DNA from 2 places in the Bradyrhizobium sp. CCBAU 51745 genome. Region 2 is predicted to be linked to the other one. Evidence: predicted binding sites of a transcription regulator. Region 2 holds the regulator's gene; the other holds the start of a gene.
What was found. Region 2 encodes LexA, which represses DNA repair genes until DNA is damaged. Its sites were predicted from a motif close to TGTTCNNNNTGTGTTCNG; they were not measured.
Positions count from the first base shown of each region.

Region 1: a site for LexA is predicted at 1,656-1,673, ahead of recA (recombinase RecA). Genes of this name have one in related genera too.

Region 1 covers NZ_LBJP01000004.1:199,981-208,405, forward strand. The annotation lists gene XH98_RS06145 (hypothetical protein) at 1-173, opposite strand, end outside; gene recA (recombinase RecA) at 475-1,563, opposite strand; gene XH98_RS06155 (hypothetical protein) at 2,066-2,233, shown strand; gene XH98_RS06160 (hypothetical protein) at 3,000-3,188, shown strand; gene XH98_RS06165 (hypothetical protein) at 3,217-3,471, opposite strand; gene XH98_RS06170 (hypothetical protein) at 3,568-3,870, opposite strand; gene XH98_RS06175 (PaaI family thioesterase) at 4,217-4,681, shown strand; gene XH98_RS06180 (HdeA family protein) at 4,817-5,110, opposite strand; gene XH98_RS06185 (PilZ domain-containing protein) at 5,295-5,537, shown strand; gene XH98_RS06190 (hypothetical protein) at 5,872-6,276, shown strand; gene XH98_RS06195 (hypothetical protein) at 6,390-6,719, shown strand; gene XH98_RS06200 (carboxymuconolactone decarboxylase family protein) at 6,796-7,152, opposite strand; gene XH98_RS06205 (DUF6691 family protein) at 7,173-7,640, opposite strand; gene XH98_RS06210 (YeeE/YedE family protein) at 7,645-8,073, opposite strand; gene XH98_RS06215 (ArsR/SmtB family transcription factor) at 8,175-8,425, shown strand, end outside.
Region 2 covers NZ_LBJP01000070.1:33,370-41,794, forward strand. The annotation lists gene XH98_RS17220 (alpha-hydroxy acid oxidase) at 242-1,369, shown strand; gene XH98_RS17225 (HAD family hydrolase) at 1,384-2,007, shown strand; gene XH98_RS17230 (hypothetical protein) at 2,149-2,364, shown strand; gene XH98_RS17235 (molybdopterin molybdotransferase MoeA) at 2,536-3,747, shown strand; gene lexA (transcriptional repressor LexA) at 3,923-4,624, shown strand; gene XH98_RS17245 (hypothetical protein) at 4,810-5,013, shown strand; gene XH98_RS17250 (hypothetical protein) at 5,206-5,640, shown strand; gene XH98_RS17255 (ComEC/Rec2 family competence protein) at 5,730-8,027, opposite strand; gene XH98_RS17260 (DUF2171 domain-containing protein) at 8,127-8,360, opposite strand.

The DNA of each region.
Region 1 (8,425 bases), on a different contig from region 2:
CGCTCGGCCGCGTACGACTCGGAACGGAGATAGTCGAGGATCCAGATCAGTTGCAATTGATTGCTCGGGCTGGGATCAAACCACAGCTCGATCTCTTCGACACCGTAGGCTTTGCAGAACCAGACCAGTCCGAGCTCCTTGTGCGCGAGACCGCTCTGGGGCGACCCGCGCAACCAGATCGGACCAACGTACCTCCCGCTCGCCCAAGAAAGAGCCTCTGAAAGAGCCTCCGGTGAGATACTGTTCAAGATGGTGCGACGTAGGCAGTGGTCCGGAGACGAATCGAAAGATCAGCGGGACGACCATGTCGGCGCGATCGGCAAAGGTGAGACCAACGCCGGACGAACTGGTCAGGATCACGCGCTTCACCACACCACCCGATCACTCCAACGCAAAAAGAGACGGGCACTGACGACGTCGGCAACTCAACGTCCTCAGCGCCCGCTCCTCGCGAAAAACTTCTCGCTTTAGGGCTTACTCGTCCGCCGGCTCCTCGCCGTCGGCGTCGCTCTCGGGCGTGCCGGCCAAAATCTGCTCCGAGATCAAGCCGGAGTTCTGGCGGATCGCGGTCTCGATCTTGGCGGTGATGTCCGGGTTGGACTTCAGGAACGCTTTCGAATTCTCGCGGCCCTGGCCGAGGCGCTGGCTGTCATAGGAGAACCAGGCGCCGGACTTTTCGACGATGCCAGCCTTGACGCCGAGATCGAGGATCTCGCCCATCTTGGAGACGCCCTCGCCGTACATGATGTCGAACTCGACCTGCTTGAAGGGCGGCGCCAGCTTGTTCTTCACCACCTTCACACGCGTCGTGTTGCCGACCACTTCGTCGCGCTCCTTGATCGCGCCGATGCGGCGGATGTCGAGGCGGACCGAGGCGTAGAACTTCAGCGCGTTGCCGCCGGTCGTGGTTTCCGGCGAGCCGTACATCACACCGATCTTCATGCGGATCTGGTTGATGAAGATCACCATGGTGTTTGACTTGTTGATCGAGGCCGTCAGCTTGCGCAACGCCTGGCTCATCAACCGCGCTTGAAGACCCGGCAGCGCATCGCCCATCTCGCCTTCGAGCTCGGCCTTCGGCACCAAGGCCGCGACCGAATCGACCACCAGCACATCCACCGCGCCCGAACGCACCAGCGTGTCGCAGATTTCCAGCGCCTGCTCGCCGGTGTCGGGCTGGGAGATCAAGAGCTCGTCGATGTTGACTCCGAGCTTGCGGGCATAGACCGGGTCGAGCGCGTGCTCGGCGTCGATGAAGGCGCAGATGCCGCCCTTCTTCTGGGCTTCTGCCACCGTGTGCAGCGCCAGCGTGGTTTTTCCTGAGGATTCCGGCCCGTAGATCTCGACGATGCGCCCCTTGGGCAGACCGCCGATGCCGAGCGCGATATCGAGCCCGAGCGAGCCTGACGACACTGCCTCGATGTCCATCGAACGGTCGTTCTTGCCGAGCTTCATCACCGAGCCCTTGCCGAACTGACGCTCGATCTGGGAGAGCGCGGCAGCCAGAGCTTTACTCTTGTCCATGGAAGATCCTTCGACGATACGCAGGGCAGTGGTGGACATTGGGTCGTGCTCCTTATGGCGAGGATTCGGGTGCGGGACAAACGATTGACGCGGCGGATCGTCGATAAAAACAATGTACACTATTTGTTCTAGGTTCGCAATATGTTCTTTTCAGATTTGGAGGGGCTGGCCGTATTAGGACAGCGCCAGATTTGGGCTGCCCTCATCCGCCTTGGCGAATGTCGGAATCGAAAGGGGCCACCTCGCGGTGGCCCCTTGCCGGTTGCAATAATTGTTCGGGATCAAATTCCAGCCCCGGCCCACGTATTTCTACCGAGATCGTGGAGGATGTGAAGTCCGTTAAACTGCGGTGTTCCGGCAGGGGAACATCGGATGTCCTTATTTCCCGAAATGAGCTTTCGGCGCTCTTCTGACACATGATGTGTATCAAAGACGGAAGAGCCGTTCTGCCGTCATAATTTCGCAATCCTTCGGCACAGAACTTTTCTGTGGCCGCGGGCGTTTCTTTGAGAACGGCGCTGGCACAGTCGGGGATCGGGTCATGACGGAAGATGCGCACCACGATGCGAACAGGCGCAATCAGCTGCGCGCGGCCGCGCTCGAGGAGATGCTGAAGTTCGAGCGCAGGGAAAGCGAGTTCCGCAAGAAGGACCGCGAGGAGCGCGCCGCCGATCTGCATCTGCCCCTGGACGAGATCAAGGTGCACTAAGGATAAAGGCCACGCGAAACGAGCCGCTGCCTACTGTGCATGGGGTTGTTTTCGTAGCTATGGCGGCGCGTGCCGCTCGGTCCCTACATCAGCGCCAGCAGCACGATGCCGATCACCAACACCACGAAGCCAGCCGCCGTCGCGGCGGCGAATGACCGCTCAACCTTGTCCATGATGCCACCCCGCTGTCGGCGCGCCACGTATCCCCCATGGCTTCGCCGTGCGCGGAAAGTGTCGCCAACGCTTGTGTCTGAAGTTGTGCGCGGAGATGTCTGAATTGGGACGCGACTGCTCCAGCGTCGGTTTGCCCGGTGGACCAACAATGAGCCTCCATGCTCAGTCGCCGATCCGTCCTGTCAGGCTGTCGTAAGCTGAGCGGGCTACGGTCATTTGGCTATGGTGTTGCAGCCCAGCACCTCAGCCTCCAATAACCTTCTACCCGCCCGGCTCTCCCCTGGCGGGTTTTTTTTCGCGCGTGAGCGCATGTCGCGCGCTTCCGTGGTTCTCCTGCCATGAACAGAGTTCCTGGTCGTAAGGCCGATGACCTGGCGGGCGGGTGCGCGGCCGTGAATCGCGGTACCAGCCGCCCATGCAACGCGATCGTCGGCCTCCAGTTTCGGAATCTGATTTCGCATGCTTCGAGCTGCGCGCGCTTTCAGGATTTTCGTGAATTTTCCTCCACTTAACGGCAAATTTCGCTTGTCGGCGGAATATTCTCACGCCCAACATGTTTGCGCACATGGATAGGTGAATCGTGGAGGTGACCATGAATCACAGGGGCGTAGAGTTCACGGTTGCAAAGACGGCGATCCCGGGTGTGTGGCAATGGCAGTTCCGGATCGGCGACGAGACCAAGACAGGTAAGACCGAGACGAAGATCGACCTCTTGGCCATCCGTCGGGTGCAGTTACGTATCGATCGGGAACTGAAGGCGATCGGGCGCAAGACGGCGTGAACCGGCGGGGTTGACCGAAACCGGACGACTAGTCCGCGCTGGGCAACCGCCGCATGGTGAATTCGATGTCGCCGCCGGGCAATTCGCGCCAGGTTTCGACCTCGCTCATGTAATCGGCTTTCGGATAGCGCGCGAAAAAGGCCTGCGCCCTTGCTCTTGCCGCGGCGCGCGGCAGGGTGAAGCTCTCGCGCAGATAGCCGTCGCCGGCCGGTTCGCTCGCTCTGGCGGCCGGTTTGCGCCGGCGCGCCATCCGCTCGGCGAGGTCCCGCGGACGATCCGCCATGTCCTGCCTCCTCAACGCAACACTGCGAAGGATGTAGGATCGCTACCCGGCAAAGGCGAGTCCCGCCGGAGGCGCCAACCGCCTCCGGGAGCGCGGTCAGTTGGCGGCCGTCCCGGCCTTGGGCTTCTTGGGCGCGCTGGTGACGGCCGAGGTCTTCGGCGCGGGCTGCTTCGGCGGGTCGGCGCGCATCCCGCCCCAGGGATCGTTGGACGCCTTGGCATCCGGAATCTTCTTCAGCGTTTCCTTGTAGGCCTTCTCGCGCGCAGCATCCGCGGCCTTCTCATCATCGGTCTTGGGCGGGCCATCAGCCATCAGATTGATATGGGGTGCCGCCCCATCCTGCGCGAAGGCCGGTCCAGCCACCAGCGCCAGCACCGCCGCCATACGGAAAAGCTTCATCACTCACTCCTTGATCGTGGACGGAGGGCGGATACCACACCCTGCCCCTCTGCGCAGCGCCGGGCGCCGCTTCAGCCCGCTAGAGCCGATCCGACCTGCACGATTTCGGCTCATGGAGCCAGTCGTCCCAAATCGGACCGCATTTGGTGCAGCCGTTCAGCGCCAGGCCGAGCGCGGCCAAGCAAAATATCAGGACACATCGACGCAACATCGTCCACCCGCTCCCAAGCATGGCATCATATCGGGCGAAGTCAGGCATTTTCAAGCCGACCGCAGCAGTGACGTCACCGCGCCCAGGCGCGCAGTGTGGCCGAAACATCGGGCAACACAGGAGGGAACGACCGCAATGCCATCACAGCCAGAAGCCGAGTTCGGCATCGCCGAGGCCAGACGCATCCTCGGCGAGGTCTTTGCGCCCTGGGTCCAGGATCTCAACCTCTCCGTCGAGCGCATCGAGCACACGCCGCCGGCCGATGTGCCGGACTGGCAGCCTGGCGCGCTGCTCCGCATGCCGTTCTCGGAGAAGCTATGCCGCAACGGCGGCGTTGTCTGCGGCCAGGCCTTGATGGCGCTGGCCGACACCGCGATGGTGATCGCGAACCTCGCCGCCAACAAGGGCTATCGTCCGATGACGACGGTGGACCAGACCACGCATTTCATGCGCGCGGTCGCCTCGTCGGATGTGCTGGCGGATGCGCGCGTGGTGCGACTGGGACGCACCATGAGCTTCGGTCGCGTCACCCTGCTCTCCGCCAGCGACAACAAGCAGGTCGCGATGGTGTCGAGCGCGTTCGCGATGCTGCCGGGCTGAGCATCATCCGAAACGAAGAGAGCCGCGTGCGCGCAAGGCGCACCGCGGCTCTCGGTGCCAATGATATCGAAGCGAGAGGCGAGGCGCGATCGCAATCACGCCTCGGCCCGCTCGCTTCAAGAATTACTTCAAGGATTACTTGCCGAGAATTTCGTCGGCCGCGGTGACGACGCTGACGGTCGGATTCTTTCCGCAATAGGCTCCGAACTTCTTGGCGTTTTCGATGAAGACCTCGGTGTCGATGATCGCGTTGTCCTCATCGCCCTTGTACCAGCCGTCCATCCAGGTCAGCACGACGGCGATGTTGTCCTCGCCGCTCTCGAGGAACTGCTTGCAGGTCATGGTCGAGAGGTCCCACTTGACGGCGTGGGCGGGCATCGATGTCAAAGAGAGCGCTGCGGCGAACAAAAGGGAAAGCTTAGTCTTCATTCGGAATCTCCATGGGCGCGTAACGCCATAAAGGAAAGGCTTGCGGGATAAACACGGCGGAGTAACTCGCCGCCTCAACGTCGTAAACGAAATCTTAAGCGCCGTGCAAGTAGCGCCAGTATTGAGTTTAGATCAACGCAATTTCTATGCGCTATTTCACAATCGTCACTATGGACCAACGCGGATGATCGAGAAGCGTGCAACGCAACGTCATCGGGTTTTCAAGGGTGGTACGGTCACCTTTGAAGGCAGCGGCGTGGCTTGCACGGTGCGCAACATCTCGGACCGCGGTGCCGCGATCGACCTTGAAAATCCTGTTTTATTGCCGCCCTCGTTCACGCTGTCGATTTCATGCGACAATTTCGTGCGGCATTGCCGCGCGGTGTGGCGAAACGACAGGCGTGTCGGCCTCGCCTTCGTGCAATAGCGCGCACGATGTGAATGACGGTTCGCACGACCCGCACGCAAGCATCAATTTGTGATCCGGACTTCGCCGGGCCATTGCAGCGGCATCGAGCGCGATCACCTGGTTGAAGGGCGAGGCCTGAACCGCCGGGGTCGCTACCCCAGCTTGGGCCTTTCGTCGGCCTTTTGGGCGTGTTGTCCGCCTCGTTCGAATGGCGCTGGCCGCCGCCCATCTGCGCCTGCGACGAATCATAGCTAACGCGGCGCACCCCAGCCCTTCAGCAAATGTTGATCGGGCAGGACTTCGTTCCGTTCGAATTCGCGCCTATCTGTTGGCCCGCGGGGGACCTTCACGAATGTTGCGGATTGTTGCTCATGTGGCGCTGCTTGCCTGCGTGCTCGCGCTCGGTGCGTGCGGCTTTGCCGACAGCCGCGCGCCGGTGCCCGAGTTCATGCGCATCAAGGAGGCCGAACAGCCGCCGCCCGAGCCGCCGCCGGATGTCAAGCGCGTGGTCCGCGAGCAGATTGACGTGGTCTTTCTCAACACATCCTATCCGCGCGAGGTACAGGTCGCCCTGCCCCATCACGAGGTCCGCGGATCGGGCTGGACGGCCTGCGTCCGCGCGAACCTCACTGCCGCCACCGGCTCCGCACTGGGCACCCAGACCTACATCGTCACGATATCGGGCGGGAAGATCATCGACCGGCGGCGCGCGGAGGCAGATGATATCTGCGGGTCGGAAGCCTACCAGCCGATCTAGCGAAACCTCACGCCGCACGGCAATCCGGTTCCGGGAAAAACCTGAAATTCCACCGGAACGATCGCGGCGTCTCATTCTTGTTACCGCCGAGGGCAGTTTCGGAGGAGGACAGGATGAGGATGTTCACGATTGCACTGCTGGCCGGTGTCGGCGCTCTGGCGGCGGGGAGCGGCGCGAAGGCTGCGGATATCTACACGACCAGCGAATACACCAGCCCCGATCTCATTCAGGAGGTCCGGCTCGTCTGCGATGACGCCGGCAATTGCTACCGCACCCATGGCGGCGCACGCGTGATCGTGCGCGACTCCTACGCCCGCATGCCGCGTGAACGCTATTACGAGCGCCGCACCTACCGTGATTGGGATGACGGCCCGCGCGCCGGCGTCGGCATTCGCGCGCCCGGTGTCAGCGTGGGCGTCGGAGTCGGCGACGACCGCTGGTAAGCAGCACAATAGGACTGGACGGGACCGGGCGAACAACTTCGCCCGGTCTGTTCGCTCGACGTGACGCCGGATCGGATCAGGCAGCGACCATCTGCTGCTGAAACTGTTCATATGCCGCGATTGCATCCGCCGCATACATCAGCGATGGCCCGCCGCCCATATAGACGGCCATGCCAAGCGCTTCCTCGATCTCTTCGCGTGTCGCAGCGAGCTTAACCAGCGCTTCGGCGTGAAAGCCGATGCAGCCGTCGCAATGGGCGGCAACGCCGAGCGCGAGCGCAATCAGTTCCTTGGTCTTCTTGTCCAGCGCGCCGTCACGCGTGGCCGCCTGGGCGAGCGCGGCAAATCCCTTCATCGTGTCGGGAATGTCGTTGCGGAGCTTCTTCATATTGGCGGAGATCTGCCGGATGATCGCGGGATAGTCCTTGTCCATGACGCTACTCTCTGTTGATTTCAGGTTTCGAGCGGATCGGCTGGCGTGGCGTAGCGCGTCAGCGACGGCAAATGAGCGATGAAGCGGGCGAGCACCATGCCGGCACACATCGCCGCGACGAAGATGAAGGCAGACGCCGAGCCGAAACCGAGCGCGGTCAGCGCCGGCCCGGGGCAGAAGCCTGCCATTCCCCAGCCAATGCCGAAGATGGCGGGACCTGCGACAATTCTGGGATCGATATCGGTCCGCGTCGGCACATAGAAGCGAGCGGCAAAAAACGGCCGCGCACGCTTCAGGACGCGATTGAATCCGACGAAGGTCACTGCGACCGCACCGGCCATCACGAACGCGAGGCTCGCGTCCCACGTCCCCGCGGGAATCCCGCCGACGTCCAAAAAGTTCAAGACCTTTGCCGGGTTCGCCATGCCGGACACGATGAGACCAAGCCCGAAGACGAGGCCGATCGCGAATTGAACGAGAATGGCCATCGTCTCAGCTCCAGTGCCGGATCACGAAAACAGTGGCCATGCCGGCCGCCATGAAGGTCGCGGTCGCCACCAGCGAGCGCACCGAGAGTCGCGACAGGCCGCAGACACCATGGCCGGACGTGCAGCCGCTGCCCCACACCGATCCGAAGCCGGTCAGCAGCCCCGCAACGATCAGCGCCGGCACCCCCGCGGCGATCGTTTGCTCCGGCAGACTTCCGGTCACGAGCCGCACCACCAAGGGTGCAGCAATGAGGCCGGCAACGAAGGCCAACCGGCCGGCGAACTCACGGTCTTCGTAGGGCGGGAACAACCGCGCCGCGATGCCGCTGACGCCGGCGATCCGTCCCGTCGCCCACATCAAGAGCACGGCGGACAGACCGACCAGCGCGCCGCCCAGCAGCGAGGCGACCGGCGTGAAATGGGTGACGCTCATTTTGATCCTCCGGAATCGGTGTGAGCCCTATGGCATGGGCACAGGATATCTCTTAATTCCGTTGCTTCTTATTTTCGAATATACTAATATATAGCGCAGCCATGGCACGCAAGCCCCGAAATCAGGAATTGGTCGCTCTGGAGGCGAAGGCTGACGAGGCCTCCCGCCTCCTCACCGCCATGGGCAATCCGAAGCGGCTCCTGGTTCTTTGCAACATGCTGGACGGCGAGAAATCCGTCGGTGAGCTCGCCGACATCGCCGGCCTTTCCTCGGCGGCACTATCCCAACATCTCGGAAAGATGCGCGCTTTGAGCCTGGTCAAAACCAGGCGGGAGGGACAGACGATATATTA
Region 2 (8,425 bases):
CCCGGTTCTCACAATATCATTCTGGTTTCTTCAAGGCCGGCCTGCCACGCCGGCGGGTACGCGGTAAAAATCCCTTCGCCTAAGCCTAAACATTTGGCAACGTTCGCAAGATCGGCCCCCGTTTCCAGCGGGAATCAGTCGACCGGACGGCGCCTCGCAGCTATGCCATTTTAGGATGGTCTTGGAGCGCCGGACGGGATAGGCGATGGCACAATTGCTTCAAATTCTCGGGAGGATAACAATGAACGAAGCACTCCGGCCGGAACGGAACGTCGAACTCGGCGCCAGCAACGAGCCGTTCCAGAACCTGCACGAATTCATCCGGAAGGCGCGTTCCAATCTCAACCAGAACGCCTGGGACTACATCGTCGGCGCGGCCGAGACAGAGACCACGATGCGCCGCAACCGCATGGCGCTGGACGAGATCGCGTTCCGCCCCCGCGTGCTGCGCGACGTGCGCAAGGTCAGCGGCTCGGTCGAGCAGTTCGGCCGCAAGATGCGACTGCCTGTGGTGCTCGCCCCCGTCGGCGCGCTGGAGATCTTCGATCCCCTTGGCGCAGCCAGCGTCGCGCGCGCCGCCGGTACTTTCGGCGCATCGCACATGCTCAGCTCCGTGTCCGAGCCCGGTCTGGAAAAGACCGCCGAGGCCGCGCCCGATGCGCTGCGCCTGTACCAGCTCTACGTCCGTGGCGATGACGCGTTCGTCGCGGACGTCGTCAGCCGGGCGCAGAAGGCCAATTATGCCGCCTTCTGCCTGACCGTCGACACCGCCCATTACAGCCGTCGCGAACGCGACATCGCCAAGCGCTATGTTCGCGAGAGCCGTCTGCGCGCCACCGGCGGCGACTACCAGAAGGGGCTGGAGTGGCGGACCGTGAAGATGATCAAGGACAAATTCAAGATCCCCCTGATCCTCAAGGGCATCGCCACCGCCGAGGATGCCCTGATCGCGCTCGATCACGGCGTCGAATGGATCTACGTCTCCAACCATGGCGGCCGCCAGCTCGATCACGGCCGCGGCGCCATGCATGTGCTGCCCGAGATCGTCGACGCCGTGAAAGGCCGCGCCAAGATCATGGTCGATGGCGGCTTCTGCCGCGGCACGGACATCGTCAAGGCGATCGCGGCGGGCGCCGACCTCGTCGGCATCGGCCGGCTGCAATGCTGGGCGCTGGCCGCAGCCGGCGAGACCGGCGTAACGCGGATGCTGGAACTGCTGGAGGACGAGGTGCTGCGCTGCCTCGGCCTGCTCGGTGCCACCTCCTTCGCCGAGGTCGACAAGTCCTGCCTGCACCCGGCCACCGCAACCAATGTACCGAGCGTGTTCAGCGCGTTCCCGCTATTCGACCACGAGCCCTACCGATACTGACCCGAAAGGATGCAATGACCTCGCTCTCTCCCGGCAGCGCAGATGCGCTTCTGTTCGATCTCGGGCGCGTCGTGCTCGACATCGATTTCTCCAAGGCGATCGCCTGCTGGGCGGGACATGCCGGCTGCGAGCCCGAAGCCATCGTCGCCCGCTATGTGCGCGACGAGGCCTACCGCCTGCACGAGGTCGGCAAGATCAGCGATGAAGACTATTTTGCCTCGCTGCGCTCCTCGCTCGGAATCTCCATTTCGAATGTCCAGTTCCTCGAGGGGTGGAACGCGATTTTCGCGGGCGAGATGCCTGGCATCGCCGAGCTGCTGTCGCGCGCGGCAAAGCAGATGCCGGTCTACGCCTTCTCCAACACCAACCGCCCGCACGTCGACTATTTTTCCAGAGAATATGCCGACCTGCTCGGCCATTTCCGCGAGTTGTACCTGTCCTCCAGCATCGGCCTGCGCAAACCGGATGCGGAAGCGTTCGACCACGTCGTGGCCGCGATGGGCGTACCGGCGAGCCGGATCGTGTTCTTCGATGACCTCGCCGAGAACATCGAAGGCGCGCGCGCCCGCGGCCTCACCGCGGTCCATGTGACCTCACACCACGACGTCGGCGTCGCGCTGAAGGCGCTGGGGATCTGATCGGGCGGCAATTTCCGGAACAATTTCGCCCGAAAACGAGGAACCAAAGCTCTTTGTGCATTTTTGTACGGAGTTCCGGGAACGGAATGCCCCCTTCCGGACTCTTGAGTCCGCTGGGACTTCCATGGACGGACATATCGCGTGTTGGGCAAAACATACCTCACCAAGCAGGCCTCCCTGCTGGTCAAATTCGCCAAGACCACTTCGGACGCCGAGCTTTCTGCCAAGCTGATGAGCAAAGCGGCCGATCTGAAATCTCAGGCAGATCCGATGCCCGACCGGGATCAGGGCCCCAAGGCGCCCGACGTCGCTGAAGTGGAAAACGCGGCAAGGGGAAATCCCATAACGCGGTCGTGACGCTGCCCACAGTTCTGCCCCCGTCGGACCGGTCTGCCCGGATCATGCTGGACATGAGCCCTAGTGCCCGAAGCGTAAGCTTCGCAGCAGTATAGCCCTTTTTGCGTCGGCCCTCCCGCTCGGCTAGAACCTTGCCCGACCGAGTCCTTGATCTCGTTGCGGGAGTTCGCCGTGGCCCTGATGCCGGTTTCCGATGCGCTTGCCGCCGTGCTCGCCGGTGCGGAGCCTTTGGCTGAGGAAATGATCGCTCTGGATCAGGCCTTCCATCGCGTGCTCGCGCGGGACGTCGCGGCGCGCCGGACGCAGCCGCCCGAGGCGATGTCAGCGATGGATGGTTATGCCGTTCGCGCGGCTGATGCTGCGAAGGTTGATGCGCAGCTCACGGTGGTCGGCGAGGTTGCAGCCGGCCGCCCATTTGCAGGAACGGTCGGTGCCGGCGAAGCTGTCCGGATCTTCACCGGCGGCGTCGTTCCCGCCGGCGCCGATGCGGTCGTGATCCAGGAGGACACCATCGCGGACGGCAAGCGCATCACGATCAAGGAAGCTGCCCTCACCGGGCGGCACATTCGCCCCGCCGGGATCGACTTCCGCGAGGGCGACGTGCTCCTGCGCAAGGGCGCACGGCTGACCGATCGGGACCTTGCGCTCGCCGCGGGCATGAACCATCCGCAGCTGAGCGTTCATCGCCGTCCTAAGGTCGCGATTCTCGCAACCGGCGACGAGCTTGTGATGCCGGGCTCGACACCCGGCCCCGGCCAGATCGTCTATTCCAATGGCTACGCCCTGCACGCCCTCGCCCGCAGCGAGGGTGCCGACACCATCGATCTCGGCGTCGCCGCCGACACGCTTGCCGCCACCACCTCGGGCATCCGCCGCGCCCGCGAATCCGGCGCCGACATCCTGATCACGACCGGCGGAGCGTCTGTCGGTGACCACGATCTGGTGCAGCAGGCGCTTCGGCACGAAGGTATCTCGATGGCGTTCTGGAAGATCGCGATGCGGCCGGGCAAGCCGATGATGAACGGGCAGCTCGGGCCGATGCGCGTCATCGGCCTGCCCGGCAATCCCGTGTCATCCTACGTCTGCGGCTTCCTGTTTCTGGTGCCGCTGATTCGCGCGCTGTCGGGCCGCTCAATGATTCATCATCGCCGCGAACGCGCCGTGCTCGGTCGCGACCTCGGGGCCAATGACCAGCGCGAGGATTATCTGCGTGCGCGTCTGGAGACGCGGGACGACGGCACGCTCGTCGCTCTTCCCGTCAACCACCAGGATTCCTCACTGTTGGCGAATCTCGCTGCGGCACAGGCACTTCTCGTGCGCGCGCCGTTCGCACCGAGGGCCGCTTCCGGCACGCCTTGCGAGGTGTTGCGACTGCCGGAGTGAGCGCGCCGACGCAACCGTCCCGCGAACTTTGTCGCGTTCACGGTAAATTAAGCAGTTGCGGAACATGTATCGAACATATAGTGTCCGTTCATGATTTGTTTCGAGCATGTAGCGGCTTACTGCTGAATTCAGCGTCTGGGAATCGAGCGACATCGTCAGGGGGATTTTGGTCGAGATGTTAACGCGCAAACAATACGAGCTCCTGCGGTTCATCAGCGAGCGATTGAAGGAAAGCGGCGTGCCGCCCTCCTTCGACGAGATGAAGGATGCGCTCGACCTGCGCTCCAAGTCGGGCATCCATCGCCTGATCACTGCGCTCGAGGAGCGCGGCTTCATCCGCCGCCTGCCCAACCGGGCCCGCGCCATCGAAGTGATCAAGCTGCCTGAACTCCAGGCGGCTGCCGGCAGCCGTCGCGGCTTCACGCCGAGCGTCATCGAGGGCAATCTCGGCAAGGTGCACACGATGTCGAGCCCGCCCGTCGATGAGGGCGAACGCCCTGTCGCAGTTCCCGTGATGGGCCGGATCGCGGCCGGTACGCCGATCGAGGCCTTGCAGACGCGCAGCCACACCATCAGCGTCCCGCCCGACATGCTCGGCGCGGGCGAGCACTACGCGCTCGAAGTCCGCGGTGATTCCATGGTCGATGCCGGCATTCTCGATGGCGACATGGCGCTGATCCAGCGCAACGAGAGCTGCGACACCGGCGATATCGTGGTGGCCCTGATCGACGACGAGGAAGCCACGCTCAAGCGTTTCCGCCGCCGCGGCGCCTCGATCGCGCTCGAGCCGGCAAACGCCGCCTACGAGGTCCGGATCCTGCCGCCCAACCGGGTCAAGATCCAGGGCAAGCTGATCGGGCTGTACCGCAAATACTGAACGCGGCGCACGTCGCCACCTGGCAAGCACGCCCTCAAGATCGGAGCGGACGATTGTCCGCTCCGGCTGGTTGGTTTTTCTGGTTTTGCACTGATTATCCGGCCACCTCTCCCGCGCTACATCCCCGGCACGCCATGACGAAGCACGCATCGCTTCGCAGGCCTTGCGAGACCGAGGAGACCGCCATGCGCAAGATTATTCTGAGCACCGTCGCGATCGCGCTGATCGCAATATCAGCGTCGCAAACCTTCGCTGCGCAGCCGCAGCATCACGTTCGCAGGGCGCCACAGGCGACGAACGAACAATTCCGCAGTGCCCGCAACGCCGTCGGGCAACAGGCGCAGCCGGCCTGGCCTTATTCGGGTTGGTCGGCACCGGCTGGGCGCTAACGAAGAAGCTCTCGGAATGCACGGAAGCAGTCTTTGTTCCTCGGATGTCTGAAAAAGAAATTGTGATGGCAGCCTGCAGACTCAAGCCGCAGATTTGCCCCCAACATGGCATATGATCGCAGGCTTCCACTCTGATAGAGGCCTGCGCCTCAGAAGAGGCGCGGGTGCTCTATCGCTGATGAGGAGCACCCGATGTGTGACTATAGCTTGCATGCCGTCGCGACGCGTCCCGCAGAGGTCGGCGAGACGATCGTCACGACAACCTTCCGCGGCACCTCGACGCGCGGCTTCGCCTCCGAAGCCGACATGTCGGTCGCGGTCTGCCTGCTGCCGGGAACGGAGCTCGCCTTCGCCGACAACGTCCGCTACGACAACAGGTGGATCTGGACGCGCACCATCAATTCGCGCGTCGGCAAGTTCGGCAAGGTCGATCCGCACATTCCCGATCGTCATCACGACGCGATCGAATTCCCCGATGGCAAATACGTGCTGGTGACCCAGCTCGTCGAAGGCCAGCGCGCAACCGTGCTGCAACTGCCGGTGACCCAGCCGCTCGGTGAGCGCGAGCACAAGCCGCAAGTTGTCGCCGACAGACAGCCGACACCTCCGGGCCTGCCGATCGGTTGAACCGGCCAAAATTGGGCATGATCTCCGCGCAAACGCGTTTTCGCGTTTGTCGCGCCGGAGAACCGCTCCGCGCTTGTCCGGATCATGCCTCAATCCTCGGCCTGAAGGTCGGCCTCGGACGGTGTTGCGTCCTTGGCGCGCGGAGCTGCGGACCGCGGCATGAGGGTCCCTTCGAAATCTCCATCGCCGGCCGCCGCCGGCGACCAGGGGCGGTTTGCGCCTCTCGCCCTCGCCGCCGCAATGGCAAAGCCATCGCCGCGACGTGTCAGCGCCAGCGCGCCCTGGCTCGCCAGACGCGGCCGATCGATCACCATCCCGGTGCAATCCGGCGGCGCAGGCTTTGCCGTCACCACCAGGGCCGCGCGACCGCAATCATCAGCCAGCGCGTCGATGCGGAGCGCCAGCGCGACCATGCGGCCGTCGGCAAGCGGCGTCACGCAGCCGGCATCGTCGCACGACACGCCGTCGCCGAGCGAGGTGCTCGCCGCATCGCGCGAATCAGCGTCCGCTGCAAGCCACTCCTTCAGCAGGAAATTGTCCTTCTTCGCCCTGATCAGGTGCAGCTGCCCGTCCCTGGCGCGCACCGCGACGTTCTGACCGTCACCGGCAATCAGAATATCGGGTTGCCGGACGGAAAGACTCCAGACGGTCGCCGCCACCAGCACGAATGCTCCCGACCAGCGCAGCGGCGTGCGCAAAAGACCCATCAGGATCAGGCCGAGGCTCGCAGCGATCAGCGGCACCGTGCCGAAGGCGCCGACGTGGCCGACCGCGCCGGGCAATGCCGCCACCCAGCGCGTGACCAAGATCATCCAGTCGATGCCGATTCCCATCAGCCACCAGAACACGCCGTCCAGCCCGAACGGAGCCGCGAGCAATCCGAGCAGCCCGGCCGGCATCACCAACGCCGAGACCACCGGCATCGCGCCGAGATTGGCGAGCACGCCATAAGGCGTCACACGGTGGAAATGGAAGGCGGCGTAAGGCGTGGTCGCAAGTCCCGCGATCATCGAGGCCATGAACAGCATCGCGATCTCGCGGCCTCCCCACAGCGCGATGCGCGCGGTCGCCGAATGATCGGGCGAGGCCAGCAGGCTCGGCATGCCGATCTGCACCATGGCGACGAGCCCGAGCGTCGCCGCGAACGACATTTGAAAGCTTGGATGCACCAGCGCTTCCGGCGCGGCCGCGAGCACGATCAGCGCCGCCACGGCCAGGGTGCGAAACGTGATCGCGCGGCGATCGACGATGACAGCGATCAGCACCACCGCGGTCATGAAGAACGATCTCTGCGTCGCGACTTCGGCGCCCGAGAGCAGCAGATAGAACGCTGACGCAACCAAGGCGGCGGCGGCCGACCATTTCTTGATGGGAACGCCCGCTGCCAGTCCCGGGACGAGCGCGAGCAGCGCGCGGACCGCGAAGAAGACGACCCCCGCGACGACGGCCATGTGATAGCCCGAAATCGAGAGGACGTGACCGAGCCCCGAGATGAACATGGCGTCGTTGACCGGCGTCGTAATCGCATCGCGGCGGCCGGTGAGGAGCGCGGTCGCGATGGCGCGGTTATCGCCGTCGAGCGTGGCGCGGATGCGCGCGTCGATCGCATCGCGCAAGCCCTGCATGATCGCGGCATAGCGCAGCTGCAATCCGCCCGACACGGCCGGCGTCACAGTCGTGATCGCCCCCATCGCAAAACCGGAGGCGCCGATGCCCTGGAAGAACATGTCGCGCGAGAAATCGTAGCTGCCCGGACGCAATGGCGACAGCGGCGGCATCAGCCGCGCCTTCAGCTGCACGAAGCTGCCGACATCGGGCGCCGTCCCCTTGCGCACGGAGAGGCGGACACGCTCGAGCTTCACGTCGCTGCGCTGTGCCTCCATCGCCGTGACACGCAGCACGAAACGGTCGGTACGCTCACGGATGTCGCGGGTCTCGACGAAGCCCGACAGCGACACGGAATAAAGCGGCTTTGCGAGCACGGTATGGGCGATGCGTGCCGTCTTCCACGTCGCCGCGGCAAAGCCGGCCGCAACCGCCGCGATCATGATTGCGGGCGCAAACAGGCGGCTTCGCCGCAACAGGACGGCGCCAGCCATGAGCGCGGTCGCCATCGCCATCGTGACCCACAGCATCGGCTCATGGTCGGCGGCAAAATAGAGCGCGATGCCGCAGCCGAAGGCGACGGGCACCCAAGGAAACAGCCGACCCGCACCAGCCTCGGCCTTGGCCCATTCGCGCAGCTGCCCGACGACCGCGGGCCAGACGCCCGACCCGGCCGGCACGAACCCGCCGGCCGACGCGGCCCGGCCCGTTGGCCAAGTTCCTGCGATCGGCGTCCCGGCAATGCCTTGCGACAGACGCTGCGGCCGGCCCGGCTCCGCCATTCCCTTGACAACCCCTGCGATATTAGACCGACGCAGAGGCTACCGGAACGTGCAGGCCGCCGAATAGCGGTACGGATCGAGAACGCAAGGGCCGCGCCCCTACTTTTCCTCTTCCATCGTCACGGCGACGTCCGCCTTGGCCGACAGCCGGACCTTGTTGCCCTCGACACCGGCGACGAGGCCCTTGTCGATGAAATGGTGGTGACCCCGGTGGCTGCCCTCACCGCTGTCCTTCTTGGTCAGCTTGATGCGGTTGCCCTCGACCTTGTCGACCGTGCCGACATGGACGCCGTCGGCGCCGATGACTTCCATATGCTCTACGATGTTTTGCATGGCGGGATCCTCCGATGGATGGATCCGCCTCAACGCGGCGACAGCACGTTCGTTTCCATCGCCGG